DNA from 2 places in the Vibrio sp. 2130-1 genome. Region 1 is predicted to be linked to the other one. Evidence: riboswitches for the same ligand, from Rfam matches in the RefSeq annotation. Region 1 holds a riboswitch; the other holds the start of a gene.
What was found. Region 1 has a riboswitch for lysine ahead of lysC (lysine-sensitive aspartokinase 3). Riboswitches for the same ligand answer to the same signal wherever they lie in the genome.

Region 1 (15,055 bases):
ACTCTTCCAAGTGGGAGGTTATTGAAGCCGGTCTTAAGTGCATCCAAGGCAAAGGCATTGTTAACTCGATCTCTCTCAAAGAAGGCAAAGAGAAATTCGTTGAACAAGCTAAGTTGATCCGCCGTTACGGTGCGGCTGTGATTGTGATGGCGTTTGATGAGATTGGGCAAGCAGATACACGTGAGCGCAAAGTAGAAATTTGTACCAACGCTTACCGAATTCTTGTTGATGAAGTAGGCTTTCCACCAGAAGACATCATTTTTGACCCAAACATTTTTGCCATTGCTACGGGGATCGAGGAGCATAATAACTACGCGGTGGATTTCATTCAAGCCGTTGGAGATATCAAACGTGATTTACCACATGCGATGATCTCGGGTGGGGTTTCTAACGTCTCATTCTCTTTCCGTGGCAATAACTATGTTCGCGAGGCGATTCATGCGGTATTCCTCTACCACTGTTTTAAGAATGGTATGGATATGGGGATCGTGAATGCGGGTCAGTTAGAAATCTACGATAACGTGCCTGAAACGCTGCGTGAGGCTGTGGAAGATGTCGTTCTTAACCGTCGCGATGATGCCACTGAGAGATTGTTAGATATCGCGGCGGAATATGCAGGCAAAGGGGTAGGTAAAGAGGAGGATGCCTCTGCACTTGAGTGGAGAACTTGGCCTGTTGAAAAGCGCTTAGAGCACGCGTTAGTGAAAGGAATAACTGAGTTCATCGTTGATGATACCGAAGAGGCTCGTGTCAACGCTTCAAAGCCATTAGAGGTGATTGAAGGCCCACTAATGGATGGGATGAACGTCGTCGGAGACTTGTTTGGTGAAGGTAAAATGTTCCTTCCTCAGGTCGTAAAATCTGCCCGAGTGATGAAGCAAGCAGTCGCGCATCTGGAGCCCTACATCAATGCAGAAAAGCAGGTGGGACAAACAAACGGTAAGATTTTGCTAGCGACGGTCAAAGGTGATGTACATGATATCGGGAAAAATATCGTTGGCGTTGTATTGCAGTGCAATAACTACGAAATTATCGATCTTGGTGTCATGGTTCCTTGCGAAAAGATCTTAAAAGTAGCGCAAGAAGAAAACGTCGATATTATTGGTTTATCAGGGTTGATCACGCCTTCATTAGACGAAATGGTGCATGTTGCAAAAGAGATGGAGCGTCTCGACTTTAACTTACCTCTTCTCATCGGTGGCGCAACAACGTCAAAAGCCCATACAGCAGTTAAGATTGAGCAAAATTACAAGCATCCAGTGGTTTACGTGAACAACGCCTCACGTGCAGTGGGCGTATGTACTTCTCTTCTGTCAGATGAACGTCGCCCTGAATTTGTTGAAAAACTTGAAGCTGATTACGAACGAGTACGTGATCAACATAATCGAAAGAAACCGAGAACCAAACCAGTGACATTAGAAGCGGCTCGAGCGAATAAAGTTGCGATCGATTGGGAAGCTTATACACCTCCAGTGCCTGTTAAGCCTGGCATTCATATCTTCGATGATTTTGATGTGGCTATATTACGTCAATACATTGATTGGACACCATTCTTTATGACTTGGTCACTTGTGGGTAAGTATCCAACAATTTTCCAACATGAAGAAGTTGGTGAAGAAGCAAAACGTTTATTCGAAGATGCCAACGAGATACTTGATCGAGTTGAGCGAGAAGGCCTGTTAAAAGCGCGTGGAATGTGTGGCTTATTCCCTGCTGCGAGCGTGGGGGACGACATTGAAGTTTATGCTGATGAAACTCGTACCGACGTTGTGAAAGTATTACGTAACTTGCGACAACAGACCGAGAAACCAAAAGGATTCAACTATTGTTTATCCGACTACATCGCACCTAAAGAGTCGGGTAAGCATGATTGGATAGGGGCATTTGCTGTCACTGGTGGTATTGGTGAACGAGAGCTTGCTGATGAATACAAAGCACAGGGAGATGATTACAACGCAATTATGATTCAAGCGGTGGCGGATCGCCTAGCCGAAGCGTTTGCTGAGTATTTGCATGAGCGTGTCCGTAAAGAAATTTGGGGTTATGCTGCGGATGAAGATTTATCTAACGATGATCTCATTCGTGAAAAATACCAAGGTATTCGCCCTGCACCAGGTTATCCAGCGTGCCCTGAGCATACTGAAAAAGGACCGCTTTGGGAGCTACTTAATGTGGAAGAGAATATTGGCATGACTCTAACCTCCAGCTATGCAATGTATCCGGGCGCGTCAGTCTCTGGTTGGTATTTCTCTCATCCTGACTCACGTTACTTTGCGATCGCACAGATCCAAGAAGATCAGCTAGAGAGTTACGCCGATCGTAAGGGGTGGGATAGGGTCGAGGCTGAAAAATGGTTAGGGCCAAACATTAACGGTTAAATTGATGTTTACCTCGTCAAAATGTAACAACTAATGAAACGACAAAGGGCTGCAGATACGCAGCCCTTTGTTTTATTGAGTTGAACTTACTTCTCAAACAACTTAGTGTGGAGTTTTTGTATGGCTTGTTTCGATACCGATTCATGGAGCAAGAAGCATAAGTTGTGAGGGCTAGCGCCATAACAAATCATGCGTAGGTTAAAATCTTCTAGCGTGCCAAAAACCTGTTTCGCGTAGCCTTTACTCTCACTCATGTTGTTACCAATGAGAGCAACGAGGCATAGGTCATGTTCAACTTCTACCTTACATAACTCTTCTAACTCTTCTCGTGCAGCTTGCGGCAGCTGTGGTGCTCCGCCAGATGTATCAGTTTGATCAAGTGTTAACGATACACTGATTTCAGATGTCGTGATCAAATCGACAGAGATCTTATGCTTTGCAAGGATCTCAAAAACCTTCGCTAAGAATCCGTATGCGTGGAACATATTGGCGCTGCGTAGCGTTACCATGGTTTGGTTACAACGCAAAGCTAGCGCACGGAATAACGGTGAGCTTTCGACTTGGTGGCGAATCCAAGTTCCCCCTTTTTCTGGCTCTTTCGATGACCCTACAAATACCGGAATGTCGTGGCGTAATGCGGGTACTAGCGTAGAAGGGTGAAGGATTTTAGCGCCAAAGTTAGCCATTTCTGAAGCTTCACTAAAGCTGATCTCGGGAATTGGTGAGGCTTTTGGTGCAATTCGCGGGTCTGTTGTGTAGATACCCGGAACATCAGTCCAGATTTCTAGCCCTGCCGCTTTAACGCTCTCAGCAATTAAGGCGGCGCTGTAATCGCTGCCCCCTCGACCTAATGTTGTTGTATTACCGGCTTCGTCAGATCCTATGAAGCCTTGAGTAACAACAACGGATTGTTGGCAAAGTGGTACGAGTTTATCTTGCGCAAGCGTCGAAATTGCTTCAATGTTTGGCTCCGCGCGACCAAAGTTGTCATCAGTACGCAGCACATCGCGGATATCAAAGCGCACAGCTTGAATGCCTCGCTCACACATTAACTGAGTTAGAATATGCGTCGACATGAGTTCGCCACATGCGACTAAATGATCGGTTAACTTCGCACTAGCTTGGATAGATGCAGCCTCGGCCAGGCTGGTTACGGTATCTAATATGCCATACACCTCGGCAGCAGTTTTCGTGCTGTCTTCGAGCTGAGTTAAAATGGCGTCATGAATGTTGGCCAGATTTTGCAGCAGCTCAGTACGGTGCGTTTGATCCTGAACACCGTTGGCGAGTTCTACCAATAGGTTGGTGACGCCAGAGCAAGCGCTGCTCACGACCAGGCGAGTATTTGGATTGTTTTCGATAATGGTGGCGCAACGACTCATTGCCTCAAAGTTGGCAACACTGGTTCCACCGAATTTAGCTACGTTAAATGCGCTCACTGCGTTCTCCCACGACTTCCTAAAAAATTGTACATCCAATGTTTAGTGAGAAAAGGAACAGAGCAAAAAGAGAGGTATTTAGAATGCTATTTGAAAAATTTACCCTCAGAAGCCCTTCATCAGACTGCGCTGATGACAGTTGATGGGATTCAGCCCAATTCAACCGACAAGTCAAATCCTGCAACTTTGACTTACCTCGGCACTACTCCCCCTCAATGATTGGTGTTGGAATTGCGGTTCCACAAATCATCTACCTGGGTAGCGCTCCTCTTCTACATAAAGCTCAAACATTGAACGGTTTTGAGGCCTTAATGTCAATCAATATTTCAACCTTTATGGTGTTTTTTATTAACGATTTTGTGACACTGGTTTGACCTCCATACTTACGGCTAATTGCTGATAGAGGAAAAATCTATTAGGGTGAAGAACCCTACACCTGAGCCATGTTATTGAATAGAACTTTTAGAATGCTCAGGATAAAAGATAATCAAGGAGCTGACATGTCGATCCAAAGCTTTATTCCACCTCACCGTATTTTAATGGGACCTGGTCCTTCTGATATTTATCCTCAAGTGTTACAAGCACTAAGCCGTCCTACTGTAGGTCACCTTGATCCTCTGTTTATCGGTATGATGGATGAGCTCAAGCAGCTATTGAAGTATGCCTTTCAAACTGACAATGAGTTCACTATTGCGGTTTCAGCGCCAGGTAGTGCAGGGATGGAAACCTGCTTTGTAAACTTGATCGAGAAAGGCGATAAAGTGATCGTCTGCCGTAATGGTGTATTTGGTGAACGCATGCGCGAAAATGTCGTCCGTGCTGGTGGTGAAGTTGTTATCGTCGATGATGAATGGGGGACGCCTGTTTCCATTGATAAAGTCGAGCAAGCATTCGAACAGCACCCAGATACAAAAGTTCTTGCTTTTGTGCATGCGGAAACCTCAACTGGTGCAGTCAGTGATGCTCAAGCATTGGGTAAGCTGGCGAAACAGCATAATGCATTATCTATTGTTGATGCGGTGACATCGCTTGGTGGTGTGCCGTTAAAAGTGGATGAATGGCAACTGGATGCGGTTTACTCTGGTAGTCAAAAATGTTTGTCATGTGTACCTGGGCTCTCACCAGTGACGTTTTCTCCTGCCGCGATTGAAAAGATTCAAGCAAGAACAACACCAGTACAGAGTTGGTTCCTCGATCAGAGTTTAGTTTTGGGGTATTGGAGTGGAGAAGGTAAGCGTAGTTACCATCATACGGCGCCAGTTAATAGCTTGTATGCGCTTCATGAAGCTTTATTGATACTGAAAAATGAAGGATTAGAAAACGCTTGGGCTCGTCACCAACTGATGCATGAAAAACTCAAAAATGGCTTACAAAAGTTAGGCTTTGAATTTGTTGTGGACGAAGCCCATCGGTTGCCACAATTAAATGCGATTTACGTGCCTGAAGGAATTGATGAAGCAAAAGTTCGTGCTCACTTGCTAGAAACCTATAACCTAGAAATTGGTGCAGGCCTTGGGGCATTAGCTGGTAAAGCGTGGCGTATTGGCTTAATGGGTTACGGCGCTCGATCTGAAAACGTTGCGCTGTGCTTAAAAGCGTTAGAAGAGTCACTCACTGAATAAAATCATACAGCAATGAGATAAAGAAAAGCGAAGGTCATCCCTTCGCTTTTTTGTATTTATTACTCAGCTCCTGAAGTGGGGGCTGGTGAGGCAGAGATTGCTTGAGAAGGTGGTTGGTAATTGACGTCACTGAAATCAATCTTCGGGAACAAAAACTGCGCTTCAGCTCTAATTTGCTCCGCTTTACTTGAGTCATCTAAGCCTTGGTAGGCCAAAATCAAATTATTATAAAATGCAGGGCGAGGCTTATCTTTGATGATTTTTAGCGACCAATCGATATAAGGCTGAATCAAGGTTGCGTCTTGTTGGTACAGCCCAAGGTTTAAAAACGTGCTATAAACATCCCAATCAAATCTGTCTTTCCAAACCACAGGGTTACTGACTTGATTCAGAATATCAGGGTTAGTTGGCCTAGTGGTCTCAAACTTCGTCAATACATAGTTCGTATGCAATGCGCTTACCATGTAAAACGTAAACGCAACGGGAAGTACCAAACTAAAAACACGCAGCAAGCTTTTGGTCACATTACTAAAGCCGACTTGTCGATAACGAGAGACGCGCTGATCGACCCAGTACAGCAGGATAACGAAGATCAACCAATGCACGAGAGAGTGGTAGAAAGGGTATTCCAGTTGCGAGTGCAATACGATAGGTATAAACAAGGCCAGCAACGCAAGACGAGTTCCGCGTTTGGCTTGATAGATTCGATACAGTACCAGTGCCATCGCTAAGAAGATGCCGAGTATTGGCAGCAAGCCACCTTCGACTCCCCAGTAAAGTAGCTCATTATGCGGATGATCCATGGCTGGCAAACCAGCTGGGTAATTCTCATTTAGGGCATGTTGACGAGCCGTATACAGCATGTACTCAGATTCAAACTTGCCATATCCATAACCAGTAAAAGGCTTTTCAATCACCATGTCTAATGTTTGCGGAAAAGTATACGCTCGAGGAGACTCCATATTTACTTTTTCTGCGGCTAACCCACCTCCATCAGGAAAGGCAAGATGCATGACAACGACTGAGAGTAAGAGCCCACTTACAAGTGACACAACCCAGCGGATAAAGCGCCCTTTGGTTGCAAAGCGGTACATGTATGGAATGACCAACAACACGGCGATGACCGAGGCTAACCAACCAGTGCGTGAAGCCAATGCCACAATTAGTGGTAAAGTTAAAACTGGTACGGCATAGAGAAGGTAAACATCGCTTAACTTACGATCGTATTTGTAGGGCTGACGTGCAAGTAAATAGCTGGCAATCACCAACCCTGTCGCAAGAAAACTGGCCATTACATTGGGCTGTTGGAAAATACCATAAGGACGATTGGCCACCGTGTCGTAACCAAACGGATTGCCTGGTTTGAGATACAGATATTGTGTCAAACCAAAAATGGCTTCGATAACAACCGCAAGGACAATGAACCATAATAGGCGTTGGCGATGTTTATTACTGAAATGAAATTGTTGTAAAACAATAAAGAACAGGACACCACACCACAGGCCTATGAGCTTATTGGCTGCCAAGCTGCTATTCGCATTTGGGTACAGAATGGGCACTGTCATGATAAGAGCACTAATGAACAAGCCGATGGTTAGTTTTGAGTAACGTAGCACTCGATTATTCGCTAGTTGGTAACACCCAATGCCTAATGCAAAGCTAAAAGCAATCCAAGTTGTCGCATTGAACGAAAGCGAAAGCCCCGAACCGCCGGGGTTGGGCATGAAAAAGTGCATTGCCAACACAAATAGTGTTGCCAAGGCAATGAGAAACTTGCGATTGAGGGGAACCTGTACTTTTTCGGGAGAAAGCTTTGTTCCACTTACATGTATAGTAGCCATAGTTATTGCGTTGTTTTGAATGAAAAAAGACCAGCACTTGCTGGTCTCGATACTTTACCTGTTTTTTCTACTTCAACATAGGCTTGAGGAAGTGAGCTGTGTGCGAACCCTCGATTTGCGACACATCTTCCGGAGTGCCTTGAGCGATTATCTCGCCGCCACCTTGACCCCCTTCAGGACCAAGATCGATAATCCAGTCCGCAGTCTTAATGACGTCCAGGTTATGCTCGATCACCACGACAGTGTTTCCGTGGTCGCGAAGTCTGTGCAGTACAGTGAGCAACTGCTGGATATCATGGAAGTGCAAGCCGGTTGTTGGTTCATCCAAAATATACAAGGTTTTTCCTGTATCACGTTTGGATAGCTCTCGCGCCAGTTTCACACGCTGTGCTTCACCACCGGAGAGTGTTGTTGCCGCTTGACCCAATCGTATGTACGACAAACCCACATCCATCAGTGTTTGTAGTTTGCGAGCGATGGCAGGAACTGGATCGAAGAAGGTGCGTGCATCTTCGACCGTCATTTCTAGCACTTCATCAATAGTTTTACCTTTGTAACGTACTTCGAGCGTTTCACGGTTGTAGCGTTTACCTTTACACACATCACATGGCACATAAACATCTGGTAGGAAGTGCATTTCTACTTTGATAACACCGTCACCCTGACAGGCCTCACAACGACCACCGCGCACGTTAAAACTAAAACGGCCCGGTTTGTAACCGCGAGAACGCGACTCCTGTGTGCCTGCAAACAGTTCACGGATTGGTGTAAAGATCCCCGTATAGGTTGCAGGGTTAGAGCGAGGTGTACGGCCAATTGGGCTTTGATCGATATCGATGACTTTATCGAAGTGCTCTAGACCTTTAATCGATTTATAAGGTGAAGGCTGAGCCGTTGTCGCTCCGTTAAGTTGGGTATGCGCAATTTTAAAGAAAGTATCATTAATCAGCGTTGATTTACCTGAGCCAGATACTCCTGTAATACAGCTGAATAACCCAACAGGAATTGAAAGGTTAACGTTTTTAAGGTTATTACCTGTAGCGCCTAATAGCTCAACCGTTTTTTTCGGATCTCGCGGCGTGCGATCTTTCGGTACTGCGATTTCTTTAACACCACTTAAGTACTGACCTGTCAGAGAATTCGGATTCGCGACTATCTCTTCCATGGTGCCTTCCGCAACAACATTACCACCATGTACGCCAGCACCAGGACCAATATCTATGACATGATCTGCACAGCGAATCGCATCTTCATCGTGTTCTACCACAAGTACGGTATTACCTAAATCGCGCAAATGAGTGAGCGTTTTTAATAAGCGTTCATTATCACGCTGGTGGAGGCCAATCGACGGTTCATCTAAGACGTACATGACACCAACAAGACCTGCACCAATTTGGCTTGCTAAACGAATACGTTGAGCTTCACCGCCTGATAAGGTTTCCGCACTGCGTGATAAGTTTAGGTAGTTCAAACCGACGTTAACTAAGAATTGCAGGCGGTCGTTGATTTCCTTCATCACTTTTTCAGCGATTTGGGCTCGTTGACCTTCCAGTTTCAAGGAATGGAAGAACTCCAATGCATCAGCAATGCTGAGTTCAACAATCTCAGGTAGTGTCGTATCAGCAATAAACACGTTACGTGCTTCGAGGCGTAGACGAGTACCGCCACAGCTTGAACAAGATTTAGTGGAGATGTATTTTGCAAGCTCTTCACGGACAGAGTTGGATTCTGTATCACGATAGCGACGTTCTAGGGTATTCAGAATACCTTCGAATGGATGGCGTTTAACGCGAATATCGCCACGATCGTTGATGTATTTAAACTCAATCTCAGTACGACCTGAGCCCTTTAGAATGACATCTTGCGTTTTCTTTGGCAGAGAATTAAAAGGGGCATGGAGGTCAAAACCATAATGATCGGCCAATGAGGTGAGCATTTGGAAGTAGTAGTAGTTCTTTTGATCCCAACCGCGAATCGCACCTTGTGCCAAGCTTAATGAATCATCTTGAATGACTCGGCTTGGATCGAAGTATTGTTGAACACCCAAGCCATCACAAGTGCCACATGCACCAGCAGGATTGTTGAATGAGAAAAGTCGCGGCTCTAACTCTTGCATGCTGTAACCACATTGTGGACAAGCGAAGTTGGCGGAGAAAATAATCTCTTCACCGTCGCCATCCATTGGCGCGACAACCGCAATTCCGCCTGATAATTCGAGCGTGGTCTCGAAAGATTCGGCCAAGCGCTGTTGTAAGTCTGGACGAACTTTAAAGCGGTCTACCACGACTTCAATGGTGTGCTTTTTATGTAGCTCAAGGGTTGGAGGATCGGAAAGATCGCAAGTTTCTCCATCAATACGCGCACGAATAAAGCCTTGAGCCGCTAAGTTCTCAAGCGTTTTAACATGCTCACCTTTACGTTCTTTGACAATAGGCGCTAATAGCATCATTTTGCTGCCTTCCGGCATCTCTAGGACTTTGTCCACCATTTGACTGATGGTTTGCGCAGCAAGAGGGGCATGGTGCGTTGGACAGCGGGGTTCGCCCACACGAGCATACAATAGACGTAAGTAGTCGTAGACTTCGGTAATTGTACCGACGGTTGAACGCGGGTTATGAGAAGTAGATTTCTGTTCAATAGAAATCGCGGGTGATAACCCTTCAATGTGGTCGACATCGGGTTTTTCCATCAGAGACAAAAACTGACGAGCGTAGGCAGAGAGAGACTCTACGTAGCGTCGTTGGCCTTCTGCATACAATGTATCGAAAGCGAGAGAGGATTTACCGGAGCCACTTAGTCCAGTAATGACAATCAGTTTATCGCGAGGGATTGTAAGATTAATGTCTTTAAGGTTATGGGTTCGGGCACCGCGAACTTCTATTTTATCCATCGTTTTTGCTCTATGTATAACCAAGTGGGGCAAGTATTACATAGTGTGAGAAATGTGCAAAGAAAATTACTGGATAAAAAAACAGTAAAGTAAAAAGCCCAGCGTTGTGCTGGGCTTTCGATACAGTAATTTCGTACTAAGACGATGCTTTATACTGCTTTTTGTGTTGCGTGCTTACCTAGCTCAGAGGTTTTTTCATCTTTTAGATACAGGTTTTCAAAACAATAGTTAGTTGCTTCGATGTAACCTTCAACGCTACCACAGTCAAAGCGTTTGCCCTTGAATTTGTAAGCCAATACACAGCCCGCTTTTGCTTGTTTTAGCAGCGCGTCAGTGATTTGAATTTCACCACCTTTACCAGGTTCGGTGTTTTCAATCAGTTCAAAAATATCGGGAGTCAGGATGTAGCGGCCAATGATAGCAAGGTTGCTAGGCGCCGTGCCTTTCTCTGGTTTTTCTACCATGTCGTCTACGCGGTAGATGTCGTCTTTGATCATTTCACCAGAGATAACGCCGTATTTGTGTGTTTCTTCGGCTGGTACTTCTTGTACTGCAACGATAGAACAGCGGAACTGCTTAAATAGTGCCACCATCTGAGCCAGTACGCCCTCTTGCTCGTTCACACAAAGGTCATCAGCAAGAACAACAGCAAATGGCTCATCGCCTACCAATTCTCGTCCAGTTAGAATCGCGTGGCCCAAGCCTTTCATTTCGCGTTGACGTATATAAGTGAAGTTTGCAGATTCAATGATTTCACGGATATCTACCAACAGCTCTTCTTTGTTGGTACCGCTAATCTGATGTTCCAGTTCGTAGTTCTTATCAAAGTGGTCCATGATCGAGTGCTTGCCACGACCTGTCACAATACACATGCCGTTCATACCAGCTTGGATTGCTTCTTCGACACCGTATTCAATAAGCGGTTTGTTCACGACTGGCATCATCTCTTTTGGCATAGATTTCGTTGCCGGTAGGAAGCGTGTGCCATAGCCTGCAGCAGGGAACAGACATTTTTTTATCATTGGGGGAATATCCTATCTCGTTTTTATCAAGAATCTACGTATAACTTTAACACGAGAGGTATCAATGAATCATGAATAAAGTAGGAAAAAATGTGAGACTCGGTGCGGAAAAAAGATGAGCGACTTGTCATTTCAGTTATCAGAGCCGCTCACATTGCATCATGACATTAAGTTTTGGTCTGCCCAGGCGATTGCCTGTACTCGGTTCTTTACGGATAGCTTTTTGAATATCTGATATAAGTGCGATTTGATGGTGAATTCACTGACGAATAACTCCTCGGCCATCTGACTGTTCGAGGCGCCAGCTTGTAGGCAACGCAGTACTTGTAGCTCACGAATGGTTAGGTCTACCGTAGCTGGTGCAGTATGAGTATTAATGACATTGCGGTAATAGTGTAAAAGTTGACTGGTTACATTACGCGGCAGCCAGTTTTGACCGTTAACAATGCCTTTTAACCCTTCTCCAATTTGCTCTAGCGTATCTTCAGAATAAAACACACCTTTTAATTGACCAAATGAAAGAAGTTCATCTGTGGTTAGTCTTTTAGGCACGTTGAAGACAACGGTTTCAAAGTTTTTCCATACAAGAGGCAAGTTTTTGATCGATTGAACAAGTGATTTATGTTCACTGAAGTCGATCAGTAGAATTTTATTACGGTGTTGTGGCTTGGCTTCCATGAGTGCTGCGGTTGAAATCACCGGGATGCTCATATCAACGTACTTTTCGAGTGCCGCCACTTTTTTTTGCGCATTATCTTCCATACTGATCAGAAATAGCTTTCTTGCGTAAGCCGACTTTCTCACGTGTTCCAATCTCCCTGGGTTCAATAGAAGCCATAAACTGGCATTAAAGAGAGGCCATAACCATCGCTTTACTGAATAAATGCGTTCGAATTCAAAGCTTCACGAAACGATGTCTGCAACGCGAATCAAAAATGCTACACACGTAAGTTGAAATACGATTTGGGTTCTAGAGGATGACTCAATAGATCACAATGGTATTAGACTTTAATCAAAACATTAAAGCGTGCTATTCTAATGCGCTAAAATTTTATATATCCAGAGTGAAACGGAGCACATCATGGCCAGCCGTGGAATTAACAAAGTTATTTTGGTGGGGAATCTAGGTAACGACCCTGAAATTCGTTACATGCCGAATGGCGGTGCAGTAGCAAACATTACTATTGCGACTTCTGATTCATGGCGTGATAAAGCGACTGGCGAACAGCGCGAAAAAACGGAATGGCACCGTGTTGTGTTGTTCGGCAAACTTGCGGAAGTAGCAGGTGAGTATTTGCGTAAAGGCTCTCAAGTTTACATTGAAGGGCAACTGCAAACTCGCAAATGGCAAGATCAAAGTGGTCAAGATCGCTACTCAACTGAAGTCGTTGTTCAAGGCTTCAATGGTGTGATGCAAATGCTTGGCGGTCGTGCTCAAGGTGGCGGCGCACCTATGGGCGGTCAACAGCAGCAGCAAGGTGGATGGGGTCAGCCTCAACAGCCAGCTCAGCAGCAGTACAATGCGCCTCAGCAACAGCAACAGCAACCACAACAACAGGCTCCGCAGCAATCACAGCAGCAGTACAATGAGCCACCAATGGATTTTGACGACGATATCCCGTTCTAAATTCTGCTTATGCTTGAATCGAAAAGGCCGCGAATATCGCGGCCTTTTTTATTGTCGCAATCTAATGATCTCACAGGCTTATCTTGGCAAGGTTAGGCGTAACAATAAAACTTATCAATGAGTGTGATTTTCTTTATGCTCCAGCCTCTCACTATCAGACTAATCCGATTGTTTGATGAACTCTTATCAAGTATAAATATTTCAATAAGGTATATGATGAATAAAAAAGGAATTTGGTATTCATGAGGTATACCCCAACTCTTAAGTTAAGCACACGGCTGGTGGCCTTTGTCACCATGATCGTTATCTGCGCCATGTTTATCTTGTTTGTCGGTGGCACCCTCTCTTTTAAACGTCTTGGGCAGGAATATCTCACCCATTATTTAGAAGGGATCGTAGAGGTGGTCGACAAGGAGATGGAAGATCCTGACGCCGCTTATTCTATGCAGCGCTGGATGCCGAAGATGCTGCAGGCTTCCAATATTGTCGAAATGACGTTGTCGACCAACAACGCCGTTGTTTATCGCTTCAAAGATACTTCTCATCAAATGGAAGCGTCAGTCTTGTTTGAGGCTGAGTACCAGCTGACTCACAATCAAGATTACACGATTCACTTTAAAGCAATTCCCCCTTACTTAGGTTACAGCTACTCAATGCAGGCGCTTTGGTCGATCACGCTTGCCGTTATATTGATCATCTTCTGCTTAATGCGCGGCGTGGCATGGCTTAAGGAACAATTAGAAGGCTCCGAAATGCTCGAAGAGCGAGGCAGAATGATCCTGGCTGGTAGGGTAGAGCAGTATGCCAAAGGTGACAAAAAAGAATGGCCTTACACCGCCAGTGAAGCGCTCGATGTATTAATCGAAGAGTTACAAGATGCGCGTCAAGAGCGAAGCCGATTTGATACCTTTATTCGAACTCAAACCTTCCTTGATAAGCTAACCGGTACCGCTAACCGAGTGTTATTTGATAGCAAGTTGGAATCGGCGTTACTAGAAAGTGGGGCTCGCGGCGCCGTGTTGCTAGTGCGTATTCAAGACTGGAAACTGGTTGAAGAAGAGCAAGATAAGCAAATTACGGATGAGTTTATTGTTGAAGTTGGGAGTTTATTGTCCAATTTAGTTCAACGATACCCAGATGTTGTATTTTCCCGTTATTACGATGCTGATTTTGCGCTTTTTCTACCGCACCAAAGTGCGAAAGATGTGGCTAACCTCGCCTCGCAATGCATTCGCCAGTTAGAAAAGTTAATGCCGCCAGAGCCACTTGATCCAGACAACTGGTGCCATATTGGCATCACCACTTATAAAGAAGGTGAGCGACACAGCCAAATCATTGATGAAGCCGAGACTGCTTTGCGTAGTGCGCAACTACAAAATAACAATAATTGGAGTCGCTTCAAAAAATGGAACCACGATGAAGAAGCTCGCGGAAGTGTGAGGTGGAGAACGTTATTTGACACAGCACTTACACCTGAAAGTGTGATACTCTACGCACAATCTGTGCACCCAATAAGTGACGCGACGCATAAAAAATCATTATATGAAGAGTTAACATGTCGGATTCGCGATCCTGAGAATGGGATTGTTAAAGCGTCTCGGTTCATTTCTGCGATCAGACAGGTTGGTTATGAAGCGCAAATGGATAAGTCGGTTATTAATAAATTCTTAAGAGAGTTTAAGGATAATTTTGATAACTCAAGATCGTATGCGCTCAATTTGAATGTAACGCCATTTTCTAACCGAGAGTACTTTAAATGGTTTCGTGATGAACTCTTACAGTTGTCACGTGAGCAGAGAAAGTGTCTCAGTTTTGAGTTTGTTGAAGCACAATTTGTAAGACACTTAGACTTTATGCGACCAGTCGCTAAAATGCTGGCCGGTTTAGGGTGCCACTTAATGGTTGGGCAGGCTGGGCGTACCATCGTTAGCACTCACTATTTAAAAGAAGTGGACATTCGTTACCTTAAACTTCATCGCAGTTTAGTAGCAAAAATCGACCAACGACATGAAAACCAGCTATTTGTCCGCAGTATGCTAGGTGCGGCGGCAAACAGTAAAACTAAAATTATAGCAGTGGGAATTGAGAATCAGAACGAGCTCAACACATTAATTGAGCTCGGGGTTTATGGTGGGCAAGGGCGTTACTTTTCTGCGGAGCAGCAGTTTCTTCCTCGTCCCCAAGCGTTGCCGAATTCTCAATCAGAATCCCAAGTTAAATTGGGAAGACGAAATCG
Region 2 (15,055 bases), on a different contig from region 1:
TTAGTTTGTCTAAACGGTCTACTTGAAAATCAATCGGCGGCTCTACAATTAAGGTGCCATCACGATCAATAAAAAGGATTTTTTGTTGTTTGCTCACTCGAACTTCCTTATTGCTATTCTTTTGGCGCTCCCGCTATTGAGCGAGAGCGATAAATTCTGTCTCTATTTATGCGTAGTAGTTTCTGATAAATCCAAGCGTTTTTTCGCACTCGTCACGGTTACCCACACTGATACGCACACAATTTTCAATTGGCGAGTTACGCAAAATAATGCCCGTATCCCAAGCCGCTTTGAAAAGGTCATCGCCATCTGGGAATTTCACCAATAGGTAGTTCCCCCACCCTTCAAACACTTCCAAGCCCGGAATCATTGAAAGGCCAACTTGCAAGTAAGCACGGTTTGCATTCAAATCGAGAACTTGAAACTTCGCTCGCGCTAAACCAGCTTCCGAAAGAGCCTGAGTCGCAATTTCTGCCACTGGAACTGGGACTGGGTAAGGTGCGATAACTTTAAGAAGTACATTAATCAGCTCTTCGTTCGCAAGCGTAAATCCACAACGCAGACCTGCAAGCGCAAAAGCTTTCGACAGAGTACGCAGAATTGCAAGGTTCGGGTATTGCGCCAGTAGGTCTACCGTTGACGCTTCTGGACAAAAATCGATGTACGCTTCATCCATCACCACGATTGCACGGTCTTTTGTCATCTCAAGCAGAGACACAATGTCCTCACGCTTAACCAAGTTACCTGTTGGGTTGTTTGGCGAACATACAAAAACCAGTTTCACGTTATCCAGATTAGCTTCGATGCCTGCAAGGTCTAGTTGCCAATCTGACGTTAGCGGCACGGTTTTGCGCTCTACACCGATGGTTTCTGCACTGATGGCGTACATACCGTAAGTCGGTGGGCAGTAAAGAATCGCATCTTCACCCGGCTCACAGAATGCACGAATTAACAACTCAATACCTTCATCCGCACCACGAGATGTTAATGTTTGCTCTGGTTTCACACCCGCATAGGCTGCGTAAGCAGAAATCAGTTCTTTAGGCTGACATTCGCTGTAACGATTAAGACGAGCAAAGTCTGTTTTGTATTCATTGTTAAATGGTGATTCGTTGGCATTTAGCCATACGTCACCCGTACCACCGATTCGGCGAGCCGACATATAAGGGGTAAGCTGTTGGACTTGTTTACGCGCTAGCTTTTCCATCTCATTACTCTCTTATTCTTACTTACTTGCTAATTTTTCTACGCGGATAGTAACAGCACGTTTGTGAGCGTCCAGACCTTCTGCTTCAGCCATCGTGACTACCGTTGGTGCAAGGTTCTTTAAACCATCAGCAGAAAGCTCCTGAACCGTCATTCGTTTAGAGAAATCCGCCAAACCTAAGCTTGAATAAGTACGTGTGTAACCGTAAGTAGGAAGGACGTGGTTAGTCCCCGATGCGTAATCTCCCGCAGATTCAGGCGACCAATCCCCAAGGAAGATAGAGCCTGCATTATCAAGTAGAGGTAGAAGCTCACGAGGGTTCTTAGTCTGAACAATCAAGTGCTCAGGACCGTAGTAATTGGAAATAGAAACTGACTGCGTCATCGACTCGGAAATAATGATCAAGCTTGATGCCAGAGCCTTTTCTGCGATGTCTGCACGAGATAGCTCCTTAAGCTGACGTTGAACCGCATCCGTCACTTGATCAGCAATCACAGGAGAAGGAGTCACAAGTACCACTTGAGAATCAGGACCGTGTTCTGCTTGGCTCAAAAGATCCGCAGCGATAAAGTCTGCATCTGCGGTTTCATCTGCAATCACTAACACTTCTGATGGCCCTGCTGGCATATCAATCGCAGCACCGCGGAAATCATTGCTAACCTGTCGTTTTGCTTCGGTCACGTAAGCGTTGCCCGGACCAAAGATCTTATCTACTTTCGATACAGTCTCGGTGCCATAAGCCATTGCAGCAACTGCTTGGCCACCACCGACGTTGTACACTTCATCAATGCCACACAGTTTCGCGACATAAAGGATCTCATCTGCGATTGGCGGTGGAGAACAAAGAACGACTTTACGACAACCTGCAATTTTTGCAGGAACGCCGAGCATCAAAACAGTCGATGGCAAAGGCGCACTGCCACCAGGAATGTACAAACCCACTTTTTGAATTGGGCGTGTTACTTGTTCACAAAGGACACCTGGCTGCGTTTCCACCTTGATCGGTTGCGGCTTTTGCGCTTTGTGGAACTTAGAAATATTGGCGTAAGCTTGCTCTAGTGCGCTCTTCATTGACTCTGACAAACGCTCTGACGCTGCCTTAATTTCCTGAGAGGAAACACGAATGGATTCAGGCTTAACACGGTCAAACTTTTCGGTCAGCTCAATAAGAGCAGAGTCACCTTCTTCTCGAACTTTAGCAATAACTTCGGCCACAGCAGTGGTGATATTGGCACCTTCTGCAATAGCAGGGCGCTCCAAAATAGAGTCTTGCTGATTCTCACTTAATGATTGCCAAACGACTGTTCTCATGATGCTTACTCCATCATTTTTTCAATTGGTAGAACAAGAATTGAACTTGCGCCCAACTCTTTCAGCTGTTCCATTGTTTCCCAGAACAGGTTTTCAGAACTCACCAAGTGAACAGCCATTTTCTGCTTATCTGCAGAAAGAGGAAGAACAGTTGGATCTTCAGCACCTGGCAGTAGTGCTTTAATTTGATCTAACTTCTCTGCTGGGGCGTGAAGCATAATGTACTTAGATTCTTTTGCTTGTTGTACGCCTTGCATGCGAGTTAACAGCTTTTCGATTAGCGCCACTTTGTCTGCGTCGAACTCACCTGTGCGTTGAATCAATGTCGCTTTTGATTTGAAGATAATTTCAGCTTCTTTAAGGCCGTTCGCTTCCAGTGTTGCACCTGTAGAAACCAAATCAGCGATAGCATCAGCGAGACCCGCACGAGGCGCAACTTCTACAGAGCCTGTCAGCATACATGTAGAGAATGGAACGCCGGCTTCATCCATGTACGCTTTTAGAAGTTGAGGATACGTTGTAGCAATACGCTTGCCAGCTAAGTCTTGTGGACCGTTGTACTCTTCGTCCTTGTCGATTGCGATAGATAAACGACAGCCACCAAAATCAAGTCGACGAAGCTGAACAAACTCGCAGGGTTCACCTAATGCTTTGCGGTCAAGGCGAACTTCTTCTAGTTCATTTTCGCCAATAAAGCCAAGGTCAACCACGCCATCCATAATTAAACCTGGGATGTCGTCGTCACGAACCAAGAGTAAATCAATTGGCATATTTTCAGAATGGACAACTAAACGCTCGCCCATTACGTTGAACTTTACGCCGCACTGTTTTAGTAGAGCTTGACTCTCTTTGCTAAGACGACCTTTTTTCTGAATTGCGATTCTTAAACGTTGTGTTTGCATTGCTTTGTCCCTATGCAAGATTTTGATATCTAAGTATTTTTCAAACTAATAAAACTAAAAAACCCTCGGGAGATTGAAGTCTCCCGAGGGTTTAAAATCTGCTTTTACTTTGATTTTACCTCCGGGAGTTTCCTGCCTCCCGGGTATGCGTACATCGCCCGAAAGACTAGATTGGGTGATGATGGTGATGAATGTTCATTACAAAATTACGCATACTTATTTAAGGCTCTTTTTGAGTTGCTTTGTTAGTAACCACACTAACTAAGGATTCTATATTTTTCAATACTCAATTGAATATTTTCTAAATATTTTTCACAAGATATTGATTTAAATGAAATTAAATTCTTTTCCATATTGAATACTCTGGTAGAAAGAACACCTCCAATCAGCTCTACTCTGACGAAGAAAACGAAGAATAGTATGAATATCCACCAAATCAACTATTTAGACCGTACCCAACCCATTAATTGACACTTTTCTCAATAAAGAGACAACAACTCACGTTTGAGACAATTCATTCAAAACTATTATTAGAGCGGGGCAAAAAATAGTGATTAACAATGAAACTGCGTAACGGTAGTAATAAACAAGCTGTAGATTTCGACGATACGGCACTATACCCGTTGATCGGCAATAGTGCCTGTATCCAAGAACTTCGTACTGCAATACAAAAGTACGCTCAATGTGATGCTGAAGTCCTCATTCAGGGTGAAACTGGTGTTGGGAAAGGTCTTTGCGCTCGCCTTATTCATCAATTGTCGAACAGACACTCAGCACCTTTTGTGGAAGTCAACTGTGGAGCCATTCCAAGTGGTCTTATTGCATCCGAGCTTTTCGGCCATGAAAAAGGAGCATTTACAGGCGCAATCTCAGAGCGTATAGGTTTTATTCAAAAGGCACATAAAGGCACCCTATTTCTTGATGAAATTGGTGACATGCCACCAGACCTACAAATCCACCTCCTTCACTTTTTGGAGAGTAAACAAATCCATAAAGTCGGAGCGGATAAATTCATTGACGTGGACTGTAGGGTCATTGCAGCAAGCCACGTGGATTTGAAAAATGAGGTCGTACAAGGAGGATTTCGTGAAGATCTATTCTATCGGCTTAATATATTGCCATTAACTATCCCTCCACTGAGAAAGCGTGGAAAAGACATTATTATTTTATCTGAACACTTCCTAGCAGATCTGTCTCATGGTCAGGTACAAAAAATGTCTGATAAGGTAAAAGCCAAGCTCCTCAAACATCGTTGGCCAGGCAACGTAAGAGAACTGCGTAATGTCATCCAACGAGCAATTGTCATGTGTGAAGATCACACGCTTCTCGTCGCTGACTTGGGCCTTGATAACAATGAGAGGCAATTGCTCCCTTCTGTGGACCAAATTGATCTCGACTACCTACTGCAAGCTATCGAAGAAAATAAACACAATATGAGTGCGGCTGCACGTCACCTCGGCATTTCAAGAACAACGCTTTATCGATTAATAAAGAAATACAACTTAAATGTTTAAATACTGTATAGGTGTAACGTAACACTGTGTAACAGGTAACTCTTTAGATATCATTTAGTTAACTCTGCATCGCAACCATGCGGATTTTGCTGTATTAAAAATCAAAAGCTTAAAATGGGCATAGTCTTTGCTTAGAACTAAGAAGAAGATGGATTGCTTTTCCATTACAGCCCATCAAGGAGAGCTCGGTACACAAACAATTCGCTCTTAACACGAGACTTTTATCCCCAAAAACGCGATTGCCCCCCTCACCTAAGTCGCGTTAAAAAAAAGCTCCGCTAAATTAGCGGAGCTTCCCTCTGTAACGAATCTATTCAAAACAACTTACGCACTCTGGCAAGACGCTATTTTAGACTTTGAAAGCCATGACAAAATAGCGCAAACGATAACGAATGTTATCGACGCTGCAATGAACGAAAACGCAATTGAAGCAGTCATACCAAGGGCAATAAAGCCCACGCATGAAACAAGCGCGACTGATAATGCATAAGGTAGCTGTGTTGATACGTGATCAATGTGGTTACAACGTGCACCCGTCGATGACAAGATAGTCGTATCTGAGATTGGTGAACAATGGTCACCAAATACCGCACCAGCTAAAACCGCACTCAACATCGGTAGCATTAGCGCTACGTCTGTTGCACCAGCCATGTCTCCGGCGATTGGAAGCATGATGCCGAACGTACCCCATGAAGTACCTGTTGAGAACGCCATCAGGCCAGACAGCAGGAATAAGATAACTGGGAGCCAATGAGGGTTGATATTTCCCTGCGCCATTGTCGAAAGGTAAGTACCAGTCTTCATATCACCGATAACAGAACCAATGGTCCAGGCAAATACTAAGATTAGAATCGCACCAAACATAGACTTAGCACCAATCCAAAGTGTACGTGCGATCTCAGCCATTGGTAGACCTTGCTTCACAACAGTAAACAGTGCAACTGCTAAGCCAAGCAAGCTACCGTAGATTAGTGATGTACCTACATCTGTATTTTCAAAAGCACCAAGAAGCGCAAATTCTTTACCATCAGCAGCCAATGCTTGGCCACCCGTGTAAAGCATTGAAGCGATAGTCGCGATAATCAGCGTCACGATAGGAAGTATCAAATCTGACACTTTACCCTTTTCACTTTCACGGATATCTAGCTCTTCATTTAGGTCATGCGCTTCTTGCGAGTCATTTTCTTTGTCTTTATCAAAGCCACGACCTTGCGATGCAGAGATCTCATGCTCACGCATTTTACCAATATCAAGACCAAACCACGCAACAGCGAACACCATTAGCAGCGCAAAAACGGCGTAGAAGTTCATTGGGATAAGACGAACATATGCGCCAAGAGCCGAATACTCTGTGATCCCATGTGAGACTAAGATCCCGCCAATAATAGTAATAATGTAAGCACCCCAGCTAGAAGCAGGCATAATTACACACATTGGAGCAGCGGTTGAGTCTAGAATGTACGCAAGCTTAGCGCGAGACACATAAAAGCGATCGGTTACTGGGCGAGAGATCGCACCAACAGCAAGGCTATTAAAGTAATCATCGACAAAAATGAATACGCCTAAAAAGGCGGCAAGAAGTTTGGAGCCGCGTTTACTCTTCACTCGAGATTGTGCCCATTCAGCAAAAGCACGAGTACCGCCAGAAAGCGTTAATAAAGCTGTTGTCATACCTAATAAGATTAGGAAACCAACAATGCTCATGTTCCAAGTGTTAATTCCGCCATCTTCAATAAAGACAGAAGAAACTTGAGAACTGACGTAACCTGCGGTGTCGCTGATAGACCAGCTATTAAGTAGCACCGCACCTAGCACGATACCTACACCCAAGGAAACTAATACACGTCGAGTCAAAATCGCCAAAGTCAAAGCGACAATAGGTGGCAATAATGAAACAGGAGAACTAGAAAAATCTATTAAATTCATGATCTTCAAAAACCAAAGTTTGGCTAGAGATCTACTGCAGACAAGTCACGTAGCATACGATACGTGCTCATGTTGAACTTAGCGACAGGGAAGCGAACACTCCACCCAACCCTACAGTAGCGCTCCATAGTTTAATGTGAATATATACTATGGCAGTGTTGTTCCTTTCAGATACAACCCCAGCAAGTAACTTTGATGAGTTACTTACTTCGGCAATCTTCGCCTTCCACTATTATTCATTGGCATCACCCCAATAATAGCTACTCTTCGAGACCGCGCCTCTACGGCAACAACAAACAATTAACCACTAACTGTACAAATTAACAACAAATTGTCTGCAATATTGCATCAGGTGGCAGCCATTGTACTTATGATGAGAGTCAATGCAACACATCAAACTAAATTAAACAAATAAATAATGACTGAGATAATTTATAAACCTTGCCTACTTCCATAAGTTTTGTGCAACTGAAATCACATCAATCATGTTATTTATGAAACATTATTACTACCTTAGAAATATCATGGTTTATCTTACATCAATAAATTAAGGATATATGACACACCATTAAAGATGGATGCTTCATATTTTTAAGTAATAACTCAAATTTTTTTATAAAAAACCAAGCTGTCGCTCTCTCTATACAATAATGATTGTTGATTTTAGTTCTCATCTAATAATGATTTATTTCGAGTGTAATAATATTAATTGCTTTAAAAAATAGTCAAATTTAAACAAAATCTTGATTTAGCATTTGCACATAAGGAAAAGATAAAGTTAAATATAAGGACTCTTTGTTTATTTATAGATTGGCATTATTTAATCGTAACGATAAAAAGTGCCCAACACATTAACCTTTTAATAGGAATCGTTATGTCAGAGCTGACTAAAACCCTTCTAAATATCCGTAGCCTTCGTGCATTTTCTCGTGAGCTGACTCTAGAACAATTGGAAGAAGCTCTAGATAAACTCACTACTGTCGTAGATGAGCGTCGTGAAGCAGAAGAAGCAGAACGCGCAGCACAAGCAGAGCAAGAAGCTAAGCTTGCAGAGATTGCTGAGAAAATCGCTCAAGACGGTATTGACGTAGAAGCACTTATTACTGCGCTATCTGGCGAAACTAAGACGAAAGGCAAAGCGAAGCGCGCACCTCGCCCTGCTAAATACAAATACACAGATTCAAACGGTAATGAGAAAACTTGGACTGGCCAAGGTCGTACACCTTCGGCGATTCAAGAGCAACTTGATGCAGGTAAATCTCTGGATGAGTTCCTAATCTAGATCCATGCTATTTTTAAAAGGCTCCCATAGGGAGCCTTTTTTATTTAAACCATTACAAAAAAAAGGCACATTTCTTAATGTGCCTTTTACTTTAGTTACAGAATAGTTAATTAAACCGCTTCGTATTAACGTTCCCAGTATGCTTCTTCTAGGCTATCTTCTCGCTCAGGAAGTCCGCGCGACAATCGTGGTGAATGTTGCACGAGAACTTCGTAGCTAGCACGGTTTGCGTATTTGCAGACTTGAGAAAAAGAAGAGTAAGTTAAATACTCGTTACTGTGCTTGCTTGAATTAGGCACATTTTCTTTATGGTATTTATTTGCTGCCATATCATGAAGAACAGCAGATAACGCAGCATCACCTGCGCCATTTGTATTCTTAATTTTTTCTGGGCCACCCATATATGGCGAGATATGCGAGTACACTTTTATTGGCGTCTCGCATGAGTCTTTTTTCGCCGGACGACTGAATTCATAACGATTAAATTCAGCAATTGACCCTGGAAGTAATGGCAAAGAAGTTTCGCGCTTCGCGCTATCTTCCGTATACCCAGCCATAAATAGACCTACAGGACCCGCCGTGCACAATACTAGATCAGCCCACTCCAATGTTTTATCAGACGCAGCAAGTGGATCAGATTCCCCCGTCAGAGCTTCTGCTTCATCTTCATTCATCGCAACGACTGAAACGTTATCTCGAATGAATTCTTGCCAATATTTAGGGTCATCTTGAATAACAAACTTTGTGCCTAAAGTCAGAACAACAGGCACATCATTCTTTTTCGCGTACTCAATCGCTTTCATTGTTGCTTCCGGCATTGGGTCGCCGTCTTTGCAACGTACTAGATATGACGTCAGTACAAGTGCTGATGCATTTTTAAAGATTTTCTCTGGAATGCTATCAGGATGGAGTTGGTTCATTTGCCCTTCGCTGATAGCAAAAGTACGTTCACCGTCTTCTGTGATAAGAGCAAAACAACGGCCAATTGCACCATCTACACCTTGTAGGTAGTTCAAGTCCATGCGGCTTGATGTATTACAAAGATAACGGTAACCGTAGCTGCCAATCTTAATATCCTGGCTCATCACTCCAAGTAGTGTGGAGCGGTCATCCGCTAGCACGGAGTAGTTATGTAGCGTGTTACCAATTGTACCGCCCGCATACTCATTGGTAATCAAGTTCTCTTCTTTCAGTTGCTGGTATAACTCTTCTGCTCTTTCGTCATCGATAACCAGAGAGTGACCTTTACTCAGACCGTACTTTTCAATCACATCCGTTGTAACTTTTGCTTCAATATCAACCAAGGTTTGGTCAATACCAATGATGTGAGTGCGCGTCATCTTCTTGCTTTCTTGTGCTTGGCTCACCAGCGGGTCACGAGCATGAACAGGAAAATAGTGCTTCGATTTGCGTTGTCCAGGAAATTTCATATTGTCAGTCTGAGTAAGGGGATGAAAAGGAGAGCGGATTCTATACCGCTAATAATAAAGCAGCAATAAAAGCGATTATAGCAAACGTTTGCTGACTACTTTTTTCTTTTAGGTGGCTTATTCACCTTCCATAAAGCTGAGATCTGGTAGTTGCTCAAGGTGCTCGCTATAACGCTTTAGGTTGAACTCACCTTCATTCTTCATCACATCAAAAATCTCAATTGACATCGCACATGCCATCATCGCAACCGCATCTTCACGTGGTGTGCCAGTCATCATTAAACGCATAAGGGTTTCTTTTACTTTAAGCGGGTTGCCATCTTCGAGCTGATTTTCAACAATTTCAATCAACTCACTTTCTTGCATAAATTGGTTTTCTTCTGTCATTTGATGTTTCCTCTTGGATTTTGGCCAACTATGCCATATATACCTCTTCTATACTTGCGAAATTACTCGTTCGAATCTTTTTTGAAGAAAAATTCAGCGAAACGAATTGTGATTTCGATCTCGGATCTGTCACCGGTCTGTGGATTCTGATAGAATCTGCATCCCGTTTATTTAAGTGGTGTTTAGTAATGTCTGATAACAGCCAAAAGAAAGTCATCGTCGGTATGTCCGGCGGCGTTGATTCATCTGTTTCCGCGTATCTTCTAAAGCAGCAAGGCTACCAAGTAGAAGGCCTTTTCATGAAGAACTGGGAAGAAGATGACAACGAAGAATATTGTACAGCAGCAGAAGATCTTGCTGATGCGCAGGCAGTATGTGACAAGCTAGGCATCCACCTACACACTATCAACTTTGCTGCTGAATACTGGGATAATGTATTTGAATACTTCCTTGCGGAATACAAAGCAGGTCGTACACCAAACCCAGACATTCTTTGTAACAAAGAAATCAAATTCAAAGCATTTCTAGAATTTGCGGATGAAGTGCTTGATGCAGATTACATCGCAATGGGTCACTATGTGCGTCGTTCTTTCCCAGAAGACGCTTTACCTGGGGAAGAACAGGAAAAACCACAAATGCTACGTGGTCTAGATGGCAACAAAGACCAGAGCTACTTCCTATACACATTAAGCCACGAGCAGATTGCACGTAGCCTATTCCCTGTTGGTGATTTAGAGAAGCCAGAAGTGCGCCGTATCGCAGAAGAGCAAGACCTGATCACAGCGAAGAAGAAAGATTCTACCGGTATCTGTTTCATCGGTGAACGTAAGTTTACGGAATTCCTAGGTCGTTACCTTCCTGCTCAACCGGGTAATATCGAGACTCCAGAAGGCGAAGTGATTGGTCAACACCAAGGCCTGATGTACCACACACTTGGTCAGCGTAAAGGTCTACACATTGGTGGCCGTAAAGGCGGCGGTGGTAACGAGGACCCATGGTTCGTTGGTGAGAAAGATCTAGAACGTAACGTTTTGATTGCTGTTCAAGGTAAAGACCATCCAATGTTGAAATCAGAAGGTCTACTTGCATCACAACTTCATTGGGTAGATCGTGAGCCAATTCGCGATGTTATGAAGTGCACAGTGAAAACTCGTTACCGTCAGGAAGATATTCCTTGTACAATCATCCCTATCGATGATGAAAACATTAAAGTTATCTTTGACGAGCCACAAATTGCTGTAACTCCAGGTCAATCAGCAGTGTTCTACAAAGGTGACGTGTGCCTAGGTGGCGGCATCATCGAGCAACGCATTAAATATTCTCAAGCTTAGGAGTCGTTACGTGGCGAATACACTTTATGACCGTACTATCGCTTTCGCTGGGATTTGCCAAGCTGTTGCTTTAGTTCAACAGGTAGCGAGAAACGGACATTGTGATCAAGATGCTTTTGAAACATCAATCAACGCTATTTTGAGCACGAACCCTGCTAACACAGTTGGCGTATTCGGTCGCGAAGCCGATCTAAAGCTCGGCCTAGAATGCTTGGTTAAAGGGATTGATAGCACACCATCAGGCAGTGAAATTACTCGTTACATTATTAGTTTAATGGCGTTAGAACGTAAGTTAAGCTCTCGTAACGATGCTATGTCTCAGCTTGGTGATCGTATTCAAATGGCCAAGCGTCAGTCAGAGCACTTTGAGCTACTAGACGATCAAATGATCAGCAATTTAGCGAGCATCTATCTGGATGTCGTTAGCCCTATTGGCCCACGCATTCAAGTAACGGGCACGCCATCTGTACTGCAGCAGACGGCAAGCCAACACAAAGTTCGTGCGCTGTTGTTATCTGGCATTCGTAGTGCAGTTCTTTGGCGTCAAGTTGGTGGTAAGCGTCGCCACCTAATCTTCGGGCGCAAGAAGATGGTAGAGCAAGCACAAATCCTTCTTGCTCGTCTGTAGTAAAATATCAAATAAGCAGCTCGCGTTTATCGCGAGCTCATTTTTTTCGACTAAAACAAATCTCGCGCAAACGTTTGCGCAATATTCGTGACAATTGCCACAGTTATTGGTATAAAGCTCACGAAATTTAGAAACCCAATTCAGGAGAACATCATGGAACTGTCAGCATTGACTGCTGTTTCACCAGTAGACGGCCGTTACGGAAGCAAGACAATTGCGTTACGCGAAATTTTCAGTGAATACGGTCTACTAAAGTACCGTACTATCGTTGAAATCCGCTGGCTACAAAAGCTTGCTGCTACTGCTGAAATTGCAGAAGTGCCAGCGTTTAGCGCAGAAGCAAACCAATTCCTAGACGACCTTGCTGCAAACTTCTCTGAAGAAGATGCACGCCGTATCAAAGAGATCGAGCGTACAACTAACCACGACGTAAAAGCGGTTGAGTACTTCCTAAAAGAGAAAGTAGCAGACGTTCCTGAACTGCACGCAGTAAACGAGTTCTTCCACTTCGCATGTACTTCTGAAGACATCAACAACACATCACACGCTCTAATGCTTAAAGAAGCGCGTGAGAAAGTGATTCTTCCAGAAATCCGTAACCTAATCGACGCTATCAAAGCACTAGCAGTGGAATACCGCGACATTCCTCTTCTATCTCGTACACACGGTCAGCCTGCTTCTCCATCTACTATGGGTAAAGAAATGGCAAACGTGGCGTACCGTATGGAGCGTCAATTCAAGCAAATCGAAAACGTTGAAATCCTAGCGAAAATCAACGGTGCAGTAGGTAACTACAACGCACACCTTTCTGCTTACCCAGAACTAGATTGGCACAAGTTCTCTGAAGAGTTCATCACAGAGTCTCTAGGCGTAACTTGGAACCCTTACACAACTCAAATCGAACCGCACGATTACATCGCTGAGCTGTTCGACGCTATCGCTCGTTTCAACACTATCCTGATTGACTTCGACCGTGACGTTTGGGGTTACATTGCACTAGGCCACTTCAAGCAAAAAACTGTTGCTGGTGAGATCGGTTCTTCAACAATGCCTCACAAAGTTAACCCAATCGACTTTGAAAACTCAGAAGGTAACCTAGGTCTTGCGAACGCTGTATTCGGCCACCTAGCACAGAAACTGCCTATCTCTCGTTGGCAACGTGACCTAACTGACTCAACGGTTCTACGTAACCTTGGTGTTGGTGTTGGCTACGCTATCATCGCTTACACTTCTACGCTTAAAGGCATCAGCAAGCTAGAAGTAAACCGTGAAGCGCTTCTTGCTGAACTAGACAAGAACTGGGAAGTACTAGCTGAGCCAGTACAAACCGTTATGCGTCGTTACGGCATCGAGAAGCCATACGAGAAGCTGAAAGAGCTAACTCGTGGTAAGCGTGTAGACGGCGAAGCAATGCGTAACTTCATCGACGGTCTTGAGCTTCCTGAGCACGAGAAAGCACGTCTGAAAGAGATGACACCAGCGAACTATATCGGTCAAGCAATCGAGCTGACAGATAAGCTGTAATACTCCTGTAACGACCAGATACTTAAAAGGTTGACGCGAAAGCGTCAACCTTTTTTAGTTAGGAGAGTTAGGTCGGGAGAAAATGATTTTAGTTATATGGAATGGATTATTAATTGAAGATCAGCCCCATTTGTTATGGCTGCTTTTGGAAGAACAAGGTTATTGTTCCTACTTCCACACCAAACTTTTTTATTTTCGTTAGATTGAAAACGTGTCTGTCATCCTGACGATAAAGCCAATCATCAAAAGCAACTGTCACTGATGAATCCTCCATTTGTAGCTCAAAGTCATATTGCCACTGTAGCGCATTGCCCTGCTCTTCCCCTGTTGCTACACCTATAATATCGTCTGCCTTACCTTCATAACGACCGTCTTCTAATCTAGTGATAACCCAAATTCGCTGGTCCACCTCTCCGTCATCAAACACGAAGTCTTCCACCAGCGTCAGCGTATCACCCGCTACAGTACCCACTATATCGACCTCAAAGCGACGCGTTTGCTGTCCGGTATAATCTTGCACCATCCCCCACGCCTTTATGTCGCCTTCGAAATAACCGAATACGTCAAAAGTCGGTGTAGAAGAGCGGTAATTATCAATGTCTGCGGAACATGCCGAAAGAAAAACAGCTGCCACTAAAGTCGCTGCTTTAAAAATTCGCTTAAACACTATCTAACCTGCCCTATCAATTGTTTTCGGAGTTTCGGAAATTCTGTGTTGGGTGATAACCATATAGCCAAAAATGCATCGTTCATTCGTTCGTCTTCAATGATGCCAACGTTCTTTACTTGCACGTCCCCAACCTGCTTATAAAACAGCTGACCAGATTTTCCATCTGTTAGATAAGTAAGCTCGTCACCTTTTTGAATATCAGGAAACATACGATCGAGCTCGCTGATCCAAGCTTTTCGATATGAGTCCGTAAAACCCAATTTCGCCCACTGCTCATCCGTCACATCAAGCAGCTGTTGCTTACTGATGTCTCTCTTGTAATTAATTTCCAACGCAAGGGGATGTGGCGATACGTCATCGCTTACGATGAACTTTCCATCAGGCGCTTTTAATCTTGAGTGATAAATATCGAAGATGAACCAAGTAAGTTGGGCTTCTCCAACAGTTTTCCATCCCTTCCAATTCGCAATGTTGCTGGCAGCTTCGCTATTTCCAACAGGTTGAGCTTGCAGAGCAAAAGAGCCAGTTACTATTACCAACGCAAGCAGCCTAGTCAGTCTCTGAGTTAAGTCTCTCTTCAAGCTTTTCATTTCCGTACACCTTGAGTATCAAGAGCATCATGACGCACCATTCGACAAACAACATTGACAGTGTAGCGCCAGTGCTAAATCCAAATTCAACGGCTTGGAGCTTATAGCCAGCAAAGTAGCTCGCTGTTCCTCCGATACCGCCTACTATTGATACGTAGGTTTTTGGGAAACGGTACAAAATTGACTTGAGTTGATAGGCATACCAGGCGAACAGAATCCAAAGGCACAAAAGCCAAAGGGGTAACCATTGAGTGGCAAACATGAAAATTGAAAATTGCTGATTTAATGTATCAAGCACGAGACCAATCGTGGCGATAACACCAATACTTTTGAGCGAAGATGCGTCAGTTTTC

Region 2: it holds a riboswitch for lysine, as region 1 does, so the genes downstream of both, tet(35) (tetracycline efflux Na+/H+ antiporter family transporter Tet(35)) here and lysC (lysine-sensitive aspartokinase 3) in region 1, are expected to answer to the same signal.

The regions. Positions count from the first base shown of each region.
Region 1 covers NZ_JAWOUT010000017.1:3,648-18,702, forward strand. Annotated here, with positions in the region: gene metH (methionine synthase) at 1-2,378, shown strand, start outside; gene lysC (lysine-sensitive aspartokinase 3) at 2,465-3,817, opposite strand; lysine riboswitch at 3,919-4,097, opposite strand; gene R7Q09_RS20225 (pyridoxal-phosphate-dependent aminotransferase family protein) at 4,318-5,439, shown strand; gene R7Q09_RS20230 (PglL family O-oligosaccharyltransferase) at 5,499-7,280, opposite strand; gene uvrA (excinuclease ABC subunit UvrA) at 7,348-10,170, opposite strand; gene galU (UTP--glucose-1-phosphate uridylyltransferase GalU) at 10,320-11,192, opposite strand; gene R7Q09_RS20245 (LuxR C-terminal-related transcriptional regulator) at 11,352-11,996, opposite strand; gene R7Q09_RS20250 (single-stranded DNA-binding protein) at 12,274-12,819, shown strand; gene csrD (RNase E specificity factor CsrD) at 13,062-15,055, shown strand, end outside.
Region 2 covers NZ_JAWOUT010000002.1:189,647-204,701, reverse strand. Annotated here, with positions in the region: gene hisB (bifunctional histidinol-phosphatase/imidazoleglycerol-phosphate dehydratase HisB) at 1-97, opposite strand, end outside; gene hisC (histidinol-phosphate transaminase) at 167-1,207, opposite strand; gene hisD (histidinol dehydrogenase) at 1,226-2,518, opposite strand; gene hisG (ATP phosphoribosyltransferase) at 2,524-3,420, opposite strand; His leader region at 3,474-3,611, opposite strand; gene R7Q09_RS03480 (sigma-54 interaction domain-containing protein) at 3,981-4,934, shown strand; gene tet(35) (tetracycline efflux Na+/H+ antiporter family transporter Tet(35)) at 5,259-6,860, opposite strand; lysine riboswitch at 6,970-7,152, opposite strand; gene R7Q09_RS03470 (H-NS family nucleoid-associated regulatory protein) at 7,735-8,142, shown strand; gene R7Q09_RS03465 (inosine/guanosine kinase) at 8,268-9,572, opposite strand; gene R7Q09_RS03460 (hypothetical protein) at 9,690-9,959, opposite strand; gene mnmA (tRNA 2-thiouridine(34) synthase MnmA) at 10,148-11,290, shown strand; gene hflD (high frequency lysogenization protein HflD) at 11,301-11,918, shown strand; gene purB (adenylosuccinate lyase) at 12,072-13,442, shown strand; gene R7Q09_RS03440 (DUF3833 domain-containing protein) at 13,576-14,109, opposite strand; gene R7Q09_RS03435 (chalcone isomerase family protein) at 14,109-14,702, opposite strand; gene R7Q09_RS03430 (DUF2878 domain-containing protein) at 14,662-15,055, opposite strand, start outside.